DNA from 2 places in the Cytobacillus spartinae genome. Region 1 is predicted to be linked to the other one. Evidence: riboswitches for the same ligand, from Rfam matches in the RefSeq annotation. Region 1 holds a riboswitch; the other holds the start of a gene.
The links. A riboswitch is a leader RNA that binds a small molecule or an ion and turns the genes downstream of it on or off. The one in region 1 is predicted to bind lysine.
Positions count from the first base shown of each region.

Region 2: it holds a riboswitch for lysine, as region 1 does, so the genes downstream of both, ACFYKX_RS17175 (Na+/H+ antiporter NhaC family protein) here and ACFYKX_RS24745 (aspartate kinase) in region 1, are expected to answer to the same signal.

Region 1 covers NZ_JBIACK010000019.1:63,312-72,048, reverse strand. Annotated here, with positions in the region: gene gerE (spore germination transcription factor GerE) at 1-65, opposite strand, end outside; gene ACFYKX_RS24770 (acyl-CoA thioesterase) at 239-721, opposite strand; gene sdhB (succinate dehydrogenase iron-sulfur subunit) at 878-1,639, opposite strand; gene sdhA (succinate dehydrogenase flavoprotein subunit) at 1,641-3,404, opposite strand; gene ACFYKX_RS24755 (succinate dehydrogenase cytochrome b558 subunit) at 3,512-4,120, opposite strand; gene ACFYKX_RS24750 (YslB family protein) at 4,496-4,945, shown strand; gene ACFYKX_RS24745 (aspartate kinase) at 5,067-6,296, opposite strand; lysine riboswitch at 6,610-6,788, opposite strand; gene uvrC (excinuclease ABC subunit UvrC) at 6,853-8,625, opposite strand.
Region 2 covers NZ_JBIACK010000009.1:83,445-92,181, forward strand. Annotated here, with positions in the region: gene ACFYKX_RS17145 (DUF72 domain-containing protein) at 1-33, shown strand, start outside; gene ACFYKX_RS17150 (sulfite exporter TauE/SafE family protein) at 48-872, shown strand; gene ACFYKX_RS17155 (bifunctional metallophosphatase/5'-nucleotidase) at 885-2,252, shown strand; gene ACFYKX_RS17160 (YunC family protein) at 2,334-2,636, shown strand; gene ACFYKX_RS17165 (HD-GYP domain-containing protein) at 3,068-4,162, shown strand; gene yunB (sporulation protein YunB) at 4,296-5,054, shown strand; lysine riboswitch at 5,130-5,312, shown strand; gene ACFYKX_RS17175 (Na+/H+ antiporter NhaC family protein) at 5,526-7,082, shown strand; gene ACFYKX_RS17180 (sodium-dependent transporter) at 7,440-8,737, shown strand, end outside.

The DNA of each region.
Region 1 (8,737 bases):
AGTTCGAACACTTCTCTTTCACGTTTGGTGAGTAACGGCTTGTGAGTATATTCATTCTCCTTCAAGTATTGTAACCCTCCTTGCCTTCGCCAGCTATGAACAGCGGGATGGGTATATATTTAGTCACCATATCATATGTAAATAAAACTATTGTAGTGACTACAATTCCTAAAAGGCGAAATATTTATTTTAAAATGTGCTTTTATCAAAGTTATTGTTCGTTTTGCCCATTAATGTGTTATACACTAGCTGATCCAACAGACTGTTTTTGTCCATGTAATAGCTCTTTCATACGATCAGTCCACTTAACCCCTTTTCCTGTCAATTTAGACATTTGGACGATCGTTCCTCTTCCAACAAAGCAAATATCTGATTTATCATTATTTCTAAGCCCCATATAATGAATATCAATGGATGAATTTCCGATTTTGTTCACTTTAACATAGATTCTAAGTTCTTCGTCTAAATAGACTTGTTTTAGAAAGTCACATTGCAAATCTGCCACAACCGGTATGCTTTCGTTTTCTGGTTTGAGCCATTCTTGCATTAAACCTTTGCTATTAAAGAAATGGATTCTCGCTTCTTCATAGTATGTAAAAGGTACAGTATTGTTCAAATGACCAAACATATCTATTTCAGAAAAACGAACTTTTACAGGATGATAAAACTCAAAACCTTCTTGCCATGATGCAAAATCCTCTATATAACCTATTCTGCTCACATTAATTCCTCCTATTATAGAGTACTGAATGATTATTCATTCTTCTATTATAATTATTTTTGAATAATTTGAAAACAGTTTATAGAAAGGCTGACTTATTTATTAATCTTGATAAATATAAAACCCCCCTTTTCAGACTGAAAAGGGGGGTTAAGATTACGCTTGGTCGCTTCCGAAGAAACTTCTGAAAGCTTGAACCGTAGTATCTCTATTTAATGCAGCAATTGATGTTGTTAATGGAATGCCTTTTGGACAAGACTGTACGCAGTTTTGTGAGTTACCACAGTTCGCAAGTCCACCATCACCCATAATCGTTTCTAGACGTTCTGCTTTGTTCATTGCACCTGTTGGGTGAGCATTGAACAAACGAACTTGTGATAATGGTTGAGGCCCGATAAAGTTAGATTTGCTGTTAACATTTGGACACGCTTCTAAACATACACCACATGTCATACATTTTGAAAGCTCATATGCCCATTGACGCTTAGTTTCAGGCATACGAGGTCCAGGACCTAAATCATAAGTTCCATCGATAGGAATCCAAGCCTTAACTTTCTTAAGAGCGTCAAACATGCGACTACGATCAACCTGTAGATCACGAACTACTGGGAACGTACGCATTGGCTCAAGACGAATTGGTTGCTCTAATTGATCAACAAGCGCTGTACAAGATTGACGAGGCTTACCGTTGATCACCATTGAACATGCTCCACATACTTCCTCAAGACAGTTCATATCCCAGTTGATAGGAGTTGTTTGCTTACCTTGTGAATTTGTCGGATTACGACGAATTTCCATTAAAGCGGAAATAACGTTCATATTCGGACGGTAATCTAATTCAAATTCTTCCTGATAAGGGGTTGCGTCAGGACTATCTTGACGAGTGATGACAAAGCGAACTGTTTTGTTTTCAGACATCTTAGTTATCCCCCTTCTTCTTTTTAGAATAGTCACGTTTACGAGGAGCGATCAGACCTGTATCAACTTCCTCATAATGGAATGCTGGTGCAGATTTTGCATCAACAAACTTCGCCATTGTAGTCTTTAAGAATTCCTCATCGTTACGTTCAGGGAATTCTGGCTTATAGTGAGCTCCACGGCTCTCATTACGGTTATAAGCACCAAGTGTAATAACACGAGCCAATTGAAGCATGTTTTGTAATTGACGAGTGAAAATTGCTCCTTGGTTGCTCCATTTTGCAGTATCGTTAATGTTAATCTTTTCATAGCGCTCTAAAAGTTCTACGATTTTTTCATCAGTTTTTAACAGCTTGTCATTATGACGAACAACAGTTACATTGTCAGTCATCCATTCGCCAAGCTCTTTATGAAGAACATATGCATTTTCATTTCCATCAAGAGACATAACTTTATTCCACTTGTTTTCTTCTTCTTGTACAGAACGGTCGAATACTGAAGAAGAAACAGAGTCCACACTCTTCTCAAGCCCACTGATATACTCAAGAGCTTTTGGCCCAGCTACCATACCACCATAAATAGCAGAAAGTAATGAGTTAGCTCCTAGACGGTTAGCACCGTGTTGAGAGTAATCACACTCTCCAGCGGCAAATAAGCCAGGAATGTTTGTCATTTGATCATAATCAACCCATAATCCACCCATTGAATAGTGTACAGCAGGGAAAATCTTCATTGGTACTTTACGTGGGTCATCACCCATGAATTTTTCATAAATCTCAATGATACCACCAAGCTTAATATCAAGCTCTTTTGGATCTTTATGAGATAGATCAAGGTAAACCATGTTTTCACCATTAATTCCTAGCTTTTGATTAACACACACGTCGAAAATTTCACGTGTTGCAATATCACGAGGAACTAGGTTTCCGTATGCAGGATATTTCTCCTCTAAGAAATACCATGGTTTTCCGTCTTTATATGTCCAAACACGACCACCCTCACCACGAGCAGATTCACTCATTAAGCGAAGCTTGTCATCTCCAGGAATAGCTGTTGGGTGAATTTGAATAAACTCACCGTTTGAATAATATGCACCTTGTTGATAAACAATAGATGCAGCAGAACCAGTATTAATAACAGAGTTCGTTGATTTACCGAAGATAATCCCAGGGCCACCAGTTGCCATAATAACTGCGTCTGCAGCAAATGACTTAATTTCCATAGAAGTTAAGTTTTGAGCAACAATACCACGACAAACTCCATCGTCATCAAGAACTGAGCCTAAAAATTCCCAGCCTTCATATTTCGTAACTAAACCAGCTACTTCATGACGGCGAACTTGCTCATCTAGAGCGTAAAGAAGCTGTTGTCCTGTTGTAGCACCTGCGAACGCCGTACGGTGATGCTGTGTACCACCAAAGCGACGGAAGTCTAGTAATCCTTCTGGAGTACGGTTAAACATAACTCCCATACGGTCTAACAAGTGGATAATACCAGGTGCGGCTTCAGTCATCGCTTTAACAGGTGGTTGGTTTGCTAAGAAATCCCCACCATACACTGTATCATCAAAGTGCTCCCACGGAGAGTCACCTTCTCCTTTTGTGTTAACTGCTCCATTAATACCACCTTGGGCACAAACAGAGTGAGATCGTTTTACCGGTACTAAAGAGAATAGTTCTACCGGAGATCCCGATTCTGCTACTTTAATTGTTGCCATTAATCCAGCTAGTCCACCACCGACAACAATAACCTTTCCTTTACCCATCGTGACTCACTCCCTTAATCGTTAGTCTATAAAATCCCGATCTAATAGTTTATCTTAGGCTTGCTTAAAAAGCATGAATGATATATATAAGCTCTAGGCTTTAATTTTTATACAAAAGCAAAAATTGCACGAAGGCCAACAAACGATAATGCAATAAAGATCACTAGTGTTACATAAGTTGAAATTAATTGTGATCTAGGTGATACTGTAAGTCCCCAGCTAACTCCAAATGACCATAACCCATTAGCAAAGTGGAAGATAGTAGAGATAACACCCACGATATAGAATCCTAGCATAAATGGACTAGCTAAAATATTCTCCATCATTTGATAGTTTACTTCAGCTCCAAACGCAGCAGCAATACGTGTCTCCCAAACGTGCCAAACAACGAATATTAGTGTAATAACACCTGAGATACGTTGAAGACGGAACATCCAGTTTCGGAAGAATCCAAAATTACTAGTGTTGTTTTTAGCAGTAAAAGCAATATAAAGTCCATAGATTGCATGAAATAATAAAGGTAAGAAAATGATACCTATTTCTAAAGCGTAACGGAAAGGTAGACTTTCCATAAAGTGTGCAGCTTTGTTAAAAGATTCTTCTCCCTTTGTAGCAAAATGGTTGATTACAAGATGCTGTATTAGGAATAGTCCAACTGGTATAACTCCAAGCAACGAATGTAATCGACGGTAAACAAACTCTCGATTCCCTGCCATAACTTTACCCCCCTTAAAATTTAACAGTGATGGATGTATAGTTTCACTTAATCCCCAACTGAGAAACAATAATATCCATCAGTTTGAACACTTAATTAACATTTGGTTACAATTATGTGACATGTTCATTTTACTCCCAACATTAGAGAGCGTCAAGAAAACGTATTCACAAAATCTCTTATATTGAAAAATTTTTTTAGGTATTGTGATATTACAAAAAAAGTAAATACTGCTTAAAAGCAAAAGAAAATAACAATTTTTTGAGTATATCAAAATAACATTTATTACTATTTCTTCCTGACCTCTTTTTTTAGGATTTCATGCTTAAAAATCACTGGAATTGTATATAATAGAATAATAGAAAGAGGGGAAAACATGAGTGACAATAAACAAATTGAGCAAGTTACAGATCCTATCGTTTCTGTTTCAGCATTTGGATATGAATTAATAAGAGATATTCTCTTACCAGAATTATTAGGAAAAGAAACTCCAGCCATTCTTTATTGGGCAGGAAAAGGGCTAGCTCGTAAGTTTCCGCTAGATAGCATCGAACAAGTTGTGGACTTCTTTGAACAAGCAGGTTGGGGGACATTAAGCCTTATCGAGCATAAAAAGAATGAATTAGAATTTGAACTTTCAAGTGAGTTAATAACACGTAGGTTCAAGATCAAAGATGATTGCTCTTTTCAGCTTGAGGCAGGATTTCTAGCCCAACAGATTGAGTCCCAACGGAAAACTACTGCAGAAGCATACGAACATCCAAAAAAGCGTGCAGGAAAAGTAATTTTTACTGTAAAATGGGATAAAAAAGATGTAGTTGACTAAGTGAATATTTTTAAAAGCTAAGCTTTCAAGGGGAATACCACCTGAAAGCTTTTTTATTGTTTCTTAGATTATAGTAACAACATTTTTGCTGTTAACATAGTAGTATATCTTGTTAATTTAACTAGGCTTTAACAGGAGTTCCTGCTAAATGAAAAGCTTGATGTAACGCTTCTACTGCTCTAATCATATTCCCCTCTTCAACAACAGTTGAAACCTTAATTTCAGACGTACTAACCATTTTTACTTGAATATCATTTCCAGCTAATACCTCAAACATTTCCGCTGCAACCCCTGGATTTGAAATCATTCCTGAGCCAACAATGGAAACTTTAGCTAAGCCAGACTCCGATTCAATCCCAATATAATTTAATTTTGATTTATTATCACCTAACACTTTAATGGTTTCATTTAAATCATCACTTTTGATCGAGAAAGATAAATTAGTTGTATTCTCATTTGTGGAACTCTGTATAATAATGTCCACATTGATATGATTTGATGCCAATGTAGTAAAAATCGTAGACAGACTTGTTAATGAATTAGGTAAACCAAGGACAGATACCCTTGTAATATCATCCTCAAAAGCAACACCACGTACAACTAAATTTTGTTCCATTCTAACTTCCTCCTCGATCATTGTCCCTACTTCACGTTCCATGCTTGAACGTACTTCCAATGGAACAGAATAATTTTTTGCAAATTCAACAGCTCTTGGGTGAAGAACTCCTGCACCTAGGTTTGCTAGTTCAAGCATTTCATCATAAGATACAGCTAAAAGCTTCCTAGCATCCTTAACATAACGGGGGTCTGTTGTATAAACTCCTGTAACATCTGTATAAATATCGCACTTATCTGCTTTTAAAGTAGCAGCAATGGCAACGGCAGTTGTATCCGATCCACCTCGTCCTAAAGTTGAAATGGCATCATCCTCGGTTATACCTTGAAACCCAGCCACAACGACAATTCTTCCATTATCTAGTTCTGACTTTATTCTGGTTGAATCTATATTTAATATCCTTGCATTCCCGTGGATTGATTCCGTTTGTATGCCAGCTTGCCAGCCGGTAAAGGAAATGGCATCATGACCTTTTTGGAGTAACGCCATCGTTAATAATGAAATGGTAATTTGCTCACCTGTTGTTAAAAGCATATCCATTTCACGTTTATTGGGATTTGAAGATATATCTTTTGCTAGGCTCACAAGCTTATCTGTTGTCTTTCCCATCGCGGAAACGACAACCACAACGTCATTTCCTCTCTCCTTTTCCTCAATAACGCGTTCAGCCACATTTAAAATTCTTTCTACACTTCCTACCGAAGTTCCACCAAATTTCTGGACAATTAATCCCACACTTTTCCCCTTCTTTCTGCAGATCTCATTTAAGGTTATTTTGTCCCTTACGCTTTTTTTGACAAGGCTTTTTTTCGTTAACTCTACTGTGTTTCTAAAAAAAAATGACCTTAATAACCTTAAGAATTTCACTTACAGGTACTCTTTTGGAACGAAAAGATGCCCCTAGTTACTGTAAATTTCCGTTTAGTTATCATTTTTCATAAAACAGCAAGTATTGTGAAAATAGCTTTAGACAACAAAAAAAGCAATGAGATCTATCTCATTGCTGTGTTTAAAAGGGCGTGAAAATACAAATCATTCAACGCAAACACAGTGAGATAGCTCTCCAAGACAATAAGTCTTGACAATCCTGCATTTATTTAATGCAGGACCAGCACAGAAAGAAATGAGCCTTTCTATACTTCGGCGAATATCCCCTTTCAAAGCTTTTCTCAGAAACTCATCCTTCTCCAAGCCTTTACTAATGGCACTCGCGCCTCTACCTTCACTTTAATAATGTAAAGTGATGACATATCAAATTAGTTTACATTATAGCACACTATTTTTAGAGTAGCTAGTCTTGTAATTTTTTCATTAATTCTTCTGTTACATTTTTAGGAATACCGATATTGGTAAAATCCTCGAAGCTTGCTTCCTTCATCTTCTTTACTGAACCAAATTCCTTTAACAATTGCTTCTTTCTTTTTTCGCCAATTCCCTCTACATCATCCAAAATGGATTGGAAGGCAGATTTCCCTCTTAATTGTCGATGGAAAGTTATCGCAAAACGGTGAACCTCTTCTTGTATCCTTTGTAGCAAGTAAAACTCTTGGCTATTCCTTTCTAAAGGAATAACCTCCAAAGGCTCTCCATACAACAATTGTGAAGTACGGTGTTTATCATCTTTTACTAATCCAGCAAGAGGAATATCAAGACCTAGTTCATTTACTAGTACATCTCTCACAGCCTCAACATGACCTTTCCCACCGTCTATCATAATTAAATCTGGAAGTGGCAAGTCTTCCTTTAGAACCCGTGAGTACCGACGTCTAGTAACTTCCCTCATCGACTCATAGTCATCAGGACCTTTTACGGATTTTATTTTGTATTTGCGATACTCTTTTTTAGCGGCTTTTCCATCGATAAAAACTACCATTGCTGATACTGGGTCCGTTCCTTGAATATTCGAATTATCAAATGCTTCAATTCGATGAGGTGTATAAATTCCTAGTTGAGTACCAAGCTGCTCTACCGCTTTAATCGTTCTCTCTTCATCCCGTTCGACCAACGAGAATTTCTCCGTTAAAGCTATAGAAGCATTCTTTTCAGCGAGCTTGACTAAATCCTTTTTCTGTCCCCTCTGTGGTTTAAGGATTTTTACCTGTAAAAGCTGTTCTGCTAGAACCTCATCTGCCTCTTCTGGAAGAAGTATTTCCTTCGGTTTGAAATGGCTAGTTTGATCATAAAACTGGCCTAGGAATGTTAAAAACTCTTCATCTGGCTCGTTATATATTGGAAAAATTGATACGTCTCTTTCAATAAGCTTTCCTTGTCTTACAAAGAATACCTGAACACACATCCAACCCTTGTCCACCGCATATCCGAAAACATCGCGGTCTGTAAAATCTGTTGTCGTCATTTTCTGCTTTTCCATTGTAGCTTCAATATGAGCAATTTTATCCCGATACTCCTTTGCTCTTTCGAAGTCTAATTCCTCTGCTGCTGCATTCATTTTAACGGTTAATTCTTTTTTTATTTCCTTATAGCCACCGTTTAGGAATCTTGAAATTTCTTCAACCATTTCTTTATAGGTCTTTTCAGGAACATCTTTTATACATGGAGCTAAACACTGACCTAAATGGTAATAAAGACAAACTCGGTCAGGTAATGTTGAACACTTTCTTAAAGGGTAGATTCTGTCTAGAAGTTTTTTTGTTTCATTCGCAGCTGAAACATTTGGATAGGGACCAAAATATTTTCCTTTGTCCTTTTTCACTTTTCGAGTTGTGATGAGTCTAGGATGTCTTTCTGCTGTTAGCTTTATAAATGGGTATGTCTTATCATCTTTCAACATGACGTTGTATTTTGGATCATGCTTTTTTATCAGGTTTAACTCAAGTAGAAGTGCTTCAATATTGGAAGAAGTTACAATATACTCAAAATCCTCTATTTCCCCAACGAGTCTCTGGGTCTTTCCATCATGTGAACCCGTAAAATAAGAGCGCACTCGGTTTTTCAGAACTTTTGCCTTCCCAACATAGATAATCGTACCTTGTCGATCTTTCATTAAGTAGCAACCTGGTTGGTCTGGTAGTAGCGCTAGTTTATTTTTGAAAGTATCGTTCAAAGCAAATGCACCTCCTCCGTAAAAAATTTATCATATAAAAAAGGGGCCAGACCCTTTTAAAAGATTAGAATTACTTATCTATTTTAAAGAAAATGTGGGGTTTTTGAAAGTA
Region 2 (8,737 bases), on a different contig from region 1:
CAATTAGCGCCGCGACAATTGGATCTGTTTTAACAGGGGGATAAAAGATGGAATGGCTTGTGTTAATTTTAATTGGACTTTCAGCAGGCTTTTTAGGTGCTCTAATTGGCCTTGGTGGTGGAATTATTGTAGTACCAGCATTGCTTTTCTTTGGCACATACACAAGCCTTTTAAAAGGAATATCGCCGCAAGTTGCAGTGGGGACATCTCTTCTAATTATGATATTTACCGGTTTATCATCTACTTTAACGTATTTGAAACATAAAACAGTTGATTATAAGAGTGGACTGATATTTTTTATTGGAAGTGGACCAGGTGGAATTGTAGGAGCATGGGTCAATCAAGCGTTAAATATGAAAACTTTTAATATTTATTTCGGTATTTTTATGATAGTTGTCTCTATTATTTTAATGATTAGGAATAAATTAAAGCCAATGCCAATACTAAAAGGGAAAAACATTCAGAGAACCTTTACCGACCAGAGTGGGAAAACATATGAGTATGGATATTCACTGCTCTTAGGATTATGTATTGCCTTTTTCGTGGGCTTTTTATCAGGGATTTTTGGTATTGGTGGAGGATCACTTCTGGTCCCAGCTATGATACTGCTATTCTTATTCCCACCACATGTAGCTGTTGCTACTTCTATGTTCATGATTTTTCTTTCAGCGATTTTAAGCTCTGTTACTCACATTAGTTTTGGTAACGTGGACTGGGCTTATGCAGCGGCTCTGATCCCTGGAGCATGGATTGGAGCAAGGCTTGGTGCAGTCGTAAACACAAAAATAAAAAGTGATACGGTCGTACAGATTTTAAGATTAATCCTTATCTTTGTAGGGCTACGACTTATTTATCAAGGGATAATGGGATAAGGGGAGTGGAAGATGGAAGAAATTCATATTTATCATACGAATGATTTACATAGCCATTTCGAGCATTGGCCTAGAATCCATGAACTTCTAGTCAGTCGGAGAAAATGGCACACAGAAGTTGGGGAAGACGTGTTTATGTTTGATATTGGTGACCATATGGACAGGTGGCACCCGTTATCTGATGGCACTAGAGGGAAGGGGAATACTACCCTTTTAAACAAAGCCGGTTATGATGCGGCTACGATTGGAAATAACGAGGGCATAACACTTCCCTTTAAAGATTTAAACACATTATATGACGATGCTACCTTTCAGGTTTTAGTAGCTAATCTTTATACAGAGGATGGAAAACATCCACAATGGGTAAAACCTTATTCCATATACAAAACAAAGAGTGGAATCAAACTTGGTGTCATTGGACTAACAGCTTACTTTTCTCACTTCTATCATCTACTAGGTTGGCGTTTGACAAATCCGCTAGAAGAGTTATCAGCCCAGTTAGAGAATCTCAAAGAAAAGGCAGACATTATTATTTTATTATCCCATCTTGGAATTAATGAGGATGAACAGATTGCTGAACAGTTTCCTGAGATCGATGTTATTCTAGGAGCACATACCCATCACATTTTACATGAGGGAAAATTAATAAATAATAGCCTTCTAGGTGCTGCTGGGAAGTTTGGTATGTATGTGGGGCACGTAAGGTTACAGGTAGACCCTATTACGAAGCAATTAATTCATAAAAAAGCAATTCTTTATGATTCGAATAAACTTCCTTTCTTAGATAATGAAGATGTAATGATCTCCGAGTTATATGAAAATGGTAAAAGTATATTAAGTAAGGAAATTGCGAAAGTTCCAGAAGAGATTAAGAATAAGCATGATATGGCAGCCATGTTATGTTCGGCACTAATGGAATGGTGTGAGGCAGATTGTGCTTTTTTAAATAAAGGATTAATCCTTAAGGATCTTGAAAAAGACGTTGTCACTCCTTACGATTTGCTTAGTATATGTCCTCATCCGATTAATCCATGTGTAGTGGAACTTTCAGGAGTAGAATTGAAAGAAGTATTAACACAGACTCTAAATGAGAAATGGGCAGATCTTCAATTAAAGGGCTTAGGGTTCAGGGGGACAGTGATGGGGAGTATCGTATACGCGGGAATTACAATCTTTAAAGGAAGCAAGGGCCTAAATATTAAGATTAACAATGAGGAGCTTGTTAGAGAGAAAATCTACAGATTGGCTATACCAGACATGTTTACTTTTGGACGCTTTTTCCCGGAGATCCATAGAGCTAAGCATAAAACCTATTACCTTCCAGAGTTTCTCCGTGACCTTATCGAATGGAAGCTAAAGTCTGGAAAGGATTGCTCATAAAAAGTGTGTAAAAAGGGCAAACGAAACATACACGTTTTTCCCTTCCATTCATAATGATATAGGGAAGGGAGCGTGGAAAAAATGATGAATTTATCGCCTATCGAAATTAACGGGCATACATTTTTAAGCGTATCTGTAGTATTACCGAAAACAAATCTACTGGTGGTTACCAGTGATAAAGGATATATAATGTGTGGAGCACTTGACGTTGCTTTGCTAAACGAAAAGTTAAAGGACCGGAAAGTGATAGCAGGAAGAGCTGTAGGTGTAAAAACGATCGAACAGCTTTTAGAAGCTCCTCTAGAATCAGTCACTTATGAAGCAGAGGCATTAGGTATCCATAAAGGGATGAAGGGTAAAGATGCAATGCTTAAAATGATATAAAGTAGAAGGGTCGCTGCAATGCGGCCTTATTTTAATTTAGAGAAAGGTTATACAACTCTAAAACATAATATATATTAAAAGTAGTTAGTACACCTTAACGATAGATTTTGACTGAGTTTCAATAAGAGCTTTATAGGTCCATCTTCAGCTGAAAACTCGTGTAAGCACCATTAATGCCCATATAATGGAATTAATATGGTAGAAACGTAGTGAAAAGTGACAGAAGTTTGTCTATTTAGATAAATTAATCAATAAATAAGGTACAAAAGTCTGTTGAATTAGTATAATAGATAAAGTTATTGTAGGTAATAATAGAAATTTTTGTTGAAATATGTAATATTTACTATCAAATTTTACTAGAATTTGTAGCTATTTAAATTATTGGTTCAGATAATCATATTTTTACACTTAAGAAACGGGAGTTATTCTTCATGAGACTAGTTGCAACCGAATTTGTAGAACCGGGTTCAATTCTTGGAAAAGCTATATTGAATGACAAAGGACAAGTTCTACTTAATGAAGGGGTAGAGCTAGGGGAAAAGGTCATCCAGCGGCTTCAAGAGAAAGGAATCTCATATATTTATATTAAAGATGAAGCTACTGCTGATATAAGCTTTAAAAGTGCGATTTCTGAAGAATTAAGAAAAGAAGCAATGAACACTATTGAGTCTACTTTTGCTCAGGTACAAAAAGAAAGCTCAATATCAAGCTCATTTGTGATCGAAAAAGCTTCACAGCGCTTTACGGAGGTTATCAGACACTTACTAAGTGAAATAAAAAATAATCGTGACTTGCTTACATTATTATCGGATGTTTATACATACGATAATTATATTTTTACCCACTCTCTGAATGTAACCATGTATTCCTTAGCAATCGGCATGGAGCTACAACTGCGTCCAAGAGAATTAGAGTTACTTGGGCTGGGGGCTATTTTGCATGATGTAGGTAAGATGAAGATTCCGGCAGAAATACTATTAAAGCCAGGAAAACTTACTGAAGAAGAATTTTTTGAAGTAAAAAAGCATCCTGAAGAAGGATTCAACATACTAAGAAATGTTCAAACCATTTCATTGTTAGTAGCACATTGTGCGTACCAGCACCATGAGCGGATGAATGGATCAGGGTATCCTAGAGGAATTAAAGGTGCAGATATCCATGAGTATGGAAGAATTATTGCGGTGGCGGATGTGTTTGATGCTGTTACTTCTAACAGAGTATATAGAAGAGCCATGTTACCACATGACGGGCTAGAAATCTTATTTGCTGGAGTGGGGTCACTATTTGATCAAAAAGTGGTAGAAGCGTTTCGACGTGCAGTGGCCATTTATCCAGTGGGGATTACCGTTGAATTAAATGATGGACGTAAAGGTGTAGTATCCAAACAAAACGTTGGTGTGAGTGACAGACCTTTCGTTAGAATTTTAGAAGAAAATGGTCAGACGGTTGAGCCATATGAGTTAGATATGTGTGCAGAGTTAACAGTGGTTATTACTGGGTGTGATACAACTTTCCCTAAAGAATAGAAAAACAGAAATCCATAATGTATCTTCTTAAAAATCACTTTACCAAAAAAATAAAAAAGAAAACAAATTTAAAAATTTTGCGCTAGTTCCCCTCTTTTCAGCATACATATAGCTTGTAAAGGGGGGATTTGTCTTGCCAAAATTTCGCGGTCCGCGGCCGCGGAGAGGTCCTTTGCCGTTTAGGTATGTATTTTTACTTACATTCGTCTTTTTTTCCTTTTCGACAGCAGCGGGCTTATGGATCATTAATGAGGGGTTAAAGCCTACTCTTATAAGCTATGCAGACTCACAAACTAGAAAAATTGCCACTCTAGTGATAAGTAAGGCCATTAACAAAAAAGTAGCTAATGTAATGGATATAAATGAAATTATAGAAGAATCATCAGCTGAAAATGGCGGCTCAGGGATGATCAAGTTTAACACAGAGATTATTAACCGTGTGTTAGCTGAAACTACAAATCTTGTACAGATGAACATTAAAGAAGCTGAAAGAGGAAATTTATCCTCACTAGAATTATTGACAGATGTTGAGATTGAAATGGATGATACTAAAAGTGAAGAGGGAATTGTCTATTATGTTCCTTTAGGGCAAGCGACAAACAATGCGTTATTGGGGAACTTAGGTCCGCAAATCCCTGTTCGATTTAATGCCATTGGAGATATTCGCTCAGATGTTAAAACTAAAGTTACAGAATATGGAATTAACAATGCCTATGTTGAGGTATTTATTCATCTTGAAGTGAATGTCCAAATTATTATTCCGTTTGCTACAAAAATTACTACAGTCAAACAAGATATCCCGGTAGCAATGGGATTAGTTCCTGGAGAGGTTCCTCAGTTTTATGGTCCGGGTGAAGGATCAACACCTTCCTTAGAATTACCAGTTAATTAAATGTAAGAAACTTCTCGACTATTATAAAATAAGTTGCTATACTAAAAAAATAATTTAATAAAACCTTATCATGTCCGATGGGGTAGAGGTGCGACCATTATTAGTACGCTATGTGAGGATGACAACGTTGATCATAGCCGAAAGGGAAGGCCGCCGAAGCAGACTAAGTATGTCAACACTTATTTTGCTGGGGATACTTTTAACAAGAGTATCACTGTCATTATAGAAACTTTTCTATAATGGGGAGCTACAGATCAGGATGGAGAAACTAATTACTTTAACAAGGAGTAATGATAGATTTTTCTCTATCATTACTCCTTGTTTATTTTCTCCTTCGCGCTAACTAGGCTTTTGAGGCATTCATTATTAAATAATGCGCTTAAAAGAATCGACAACGCCTCTATTGCTTAATAGCGCACCGTTTTCTTATGCTCCTACTATCTAGTAAAAATAGAAGGAGAGCAACAAAAGATGATTAACACAGTATTTTCTTTATTACCTCCATTAATTGCGATATTAATGGTTATTCTTACGAGAAGAGTCCTACTATCTTTAGGTGTGGGAATCTTAACAGCAGCAGTTTTGTTGTCTGAGTTTAATATATCAAAAACATTTTCCATTATTCTCACAGCTACAAAAGGAATTTTTATCTCAGATGGAGAGCTTAATACTTGGAACGTATATATTATTTTGTTCTTACTAGTATTAGGTGTAATAACTGCATTCATTTCTATATCAGGTGGAAGTCGTGCCTTTGGTGAATGGGCGATGAAGAGAGTTAAATCACGTGCTGGTGCTCAAATGGTTGCAGCGTTTCTTGGTATTATTATTTTTATTGATGATTATTTTAATGCACTGGCTGTTGGACAAGTATCACGACCCATTACAGATCGCCAAAAAGTATCACGAGCAAAGCTCGCATATATAATTGATTCAACGTCAGCACCAATATGTGTTGTGTCACCAATATCAAGCTGGGGTGCATACATCATTGCTCTGATTGCTCCAATTCTTGTGGCACACAATGTAACGGAAACATCAGCATTCTCTGCTTTTATTCAAATGATTCCCATGAACCTATATGTATGGACCGCAATTGCGATGGTATTTATTGTCGCGTTACGAAATATAAACATCGGAGCAATGAGAGTTCATGAAGAAAGAGCGGTTTTTGAAGGACAAGTGTTAGATTCTAACAAACCTGCTCCAGGTGAATTAAAAGAGGACCTACCGACGAGTAATAAGGGTACAGTAGGTGATTTAACATGGCCTATTTTAGCGTTGGTCATTGGGACAGTAGGATCAATGTTATGGACAGGCTATACAGCTATTGAAGGGAAAGCAACTCTTCTTGCTATTTTTGAAAATACAGATGTAGCGAAGTCCCTAATCCTAGGTGGCTTAGTAGGATTGACCGTTACAATGGTGTTATTTTTCCGCCAAGTATTTATATTTAAGGGTGTTAACGGAAGTTTGATGGTTACTGGGTTAATCGAAGGAGTTAAATCAATGTTACCAGCCGTTTATATTTTAATGTTTGCGTGGGTTATCGTTGATTTGATTGGTCAGTTAGAAACAGGGGCTTTCTTAGCACAATTCGTAGAAAATTCTAATCTAAACACAGCCTATTTACCAGTAATTTTATTCATAATCGCTGGAGTTATGGCTTTCTCTACAGGAACTTCTTGGGGCTCATTTGGAATCTTGCTTCCGATAGCCGGGGAAATATCTGCAGTGACAGATATAAGCATGCTATTACCTGCTATGGCAGCTGTATTAGCAGGCTCCGTTTTTGGAGATCATTGCTCTCCAATCTCAGATACAACAATCCTTTCATCAACAGGTGCTGGATGTAACCATATTGATCATGTGATGACTCAGCTACCATATGCCCTTATATCAGCAGTAATAGCTATTGCCGGTTATGTTGTTTTTGGATTAACTGGAAGTATGGTACCTGCCTGGTTGATGATTATCGTACTGTTATTAATGTTCATCTTTGTATTTAGTAGAAAAAAGAATGTTTAAATGATAAGAAATAAATACTATAGAATGTTTATTGAAGACAAGGAAAAATTTCTTGTCTTCTTTTTTATAATAGAAGAAATTTTTCGACTATTTATTGAATAAGCTTTAGAAAAGGAGGTGCAAATAATTATTAGTATAATATTTTAAAGTGGTAAAGCGTTAGAAAATAATGTGTTATCCATAGCCGAATGCTTGATGGAAAAAAGATTACTATTCTACTAATAATGTTTTGACAGATGAAAAAAAACTAGCTATACTAATTTTATATTATACTAAAAAATCAGAAAATAAAAAAAGTTTCAATTCTTCTTTTAATTACAGGAGATGAAGAGACTAAAGTAGGAGGTAGGATTTACTATGGAAAATCGTCCACAGTGGGGGACACGAGCAGGATTTATTCTAGCAGCTGTTGGATCAGCGGTAGGTCTAGGAAATATCTGGAGGTTCCCGGCAGTAGCTTATGAAAATGGAGGAGGAGCATTCTTTTTCCCTTATCTGTTTGCACTTTTAACAGCAGGGATTCCGCTTCTAATTATGGAGTTTACAATTGGTCATAAGTACCGTGGTTCAGCTCCATTATCGTATGCACGTCTAAACAAAAAGTTTGAATGGCTTGGCTGGTGGCAAGTAGCTGTTTCATTTGTCATCTCAACCTATTATGCGGTAATTATCGCATGGGCTATGTCATTCGCAGTATTTTCGTTCAACCTTAAATGGGGTGACGATCCAAGTGGATTCTTATTTGGAAGCTACTTGAAGTTAGCTGAAACTCCTGGTCAAGTTGGAGGAATCGTTCCAGGTGTATTTATTCCTTTAATTCTCGTTTGGGTTATTACTTTAGGTGTATTATTCAAAGGTGTTAAAAAAGGTATTGAAGTTGCGAACAAAATCTTTATTCCTGCACTTGTAATCTTATTCTTAGTTATCGTTGTTCGTGCTTTAACACTTGATGGTGCCGCTCAAGGTCTAGATGCATTCTTTAAACCAGACTGGAGCAAAATTGCAGATGGAAAAGTTTGGGTAGCAGCTTACGGTCAGATTTTCTTCAGCTTATCTATTGCATTCGCTATCATGGTTACGTATTCTAGTTACCTTCCAAAGAAGAAAACAGATTTAACAAACAATGCATTCATTACTGGTTTTGCAAACTCTGGTTTCGAGCTTTTAGCTGGTATTGGGGTATTTGCTGCATTAGGATTTATGGCAAACCAAGCTGGAGTACCTGTAAATGAAGTTGTTACTGCAGGTGTTGGATTAGCCTTTGTGGTATTCCCGCAAATTATTAATGAGTTCCCTGCACTAAATGGATTCTTCGGATCTCTATTCTTTATCTGTCTAGTTTTAGCTGGATTATCTTCATTAATATCAATCGTAGAAACATTTGTAGCTGGGGTGCAAGATAAGTTTAAAGTTTCACGTACAAAAGCAGTAGCTGTCGGTGGAGGTCTATCTGCATTAATCTCTATCCTGTTTGCTACAAAAGGTGGATTATATTTCCTAGATGCTGCAGACTACTTTATTAACCAATTTGGTGTAGCATTAGCAGGTCTTGTATCAGTAGTTCTAGTTGCTTGGGGATCAAGGGAATTAAAGAACTTACAATCTCATGCTGATAGCATTTCTGATATTAAGCTTGGCGCTTGGTGGAGAATTTG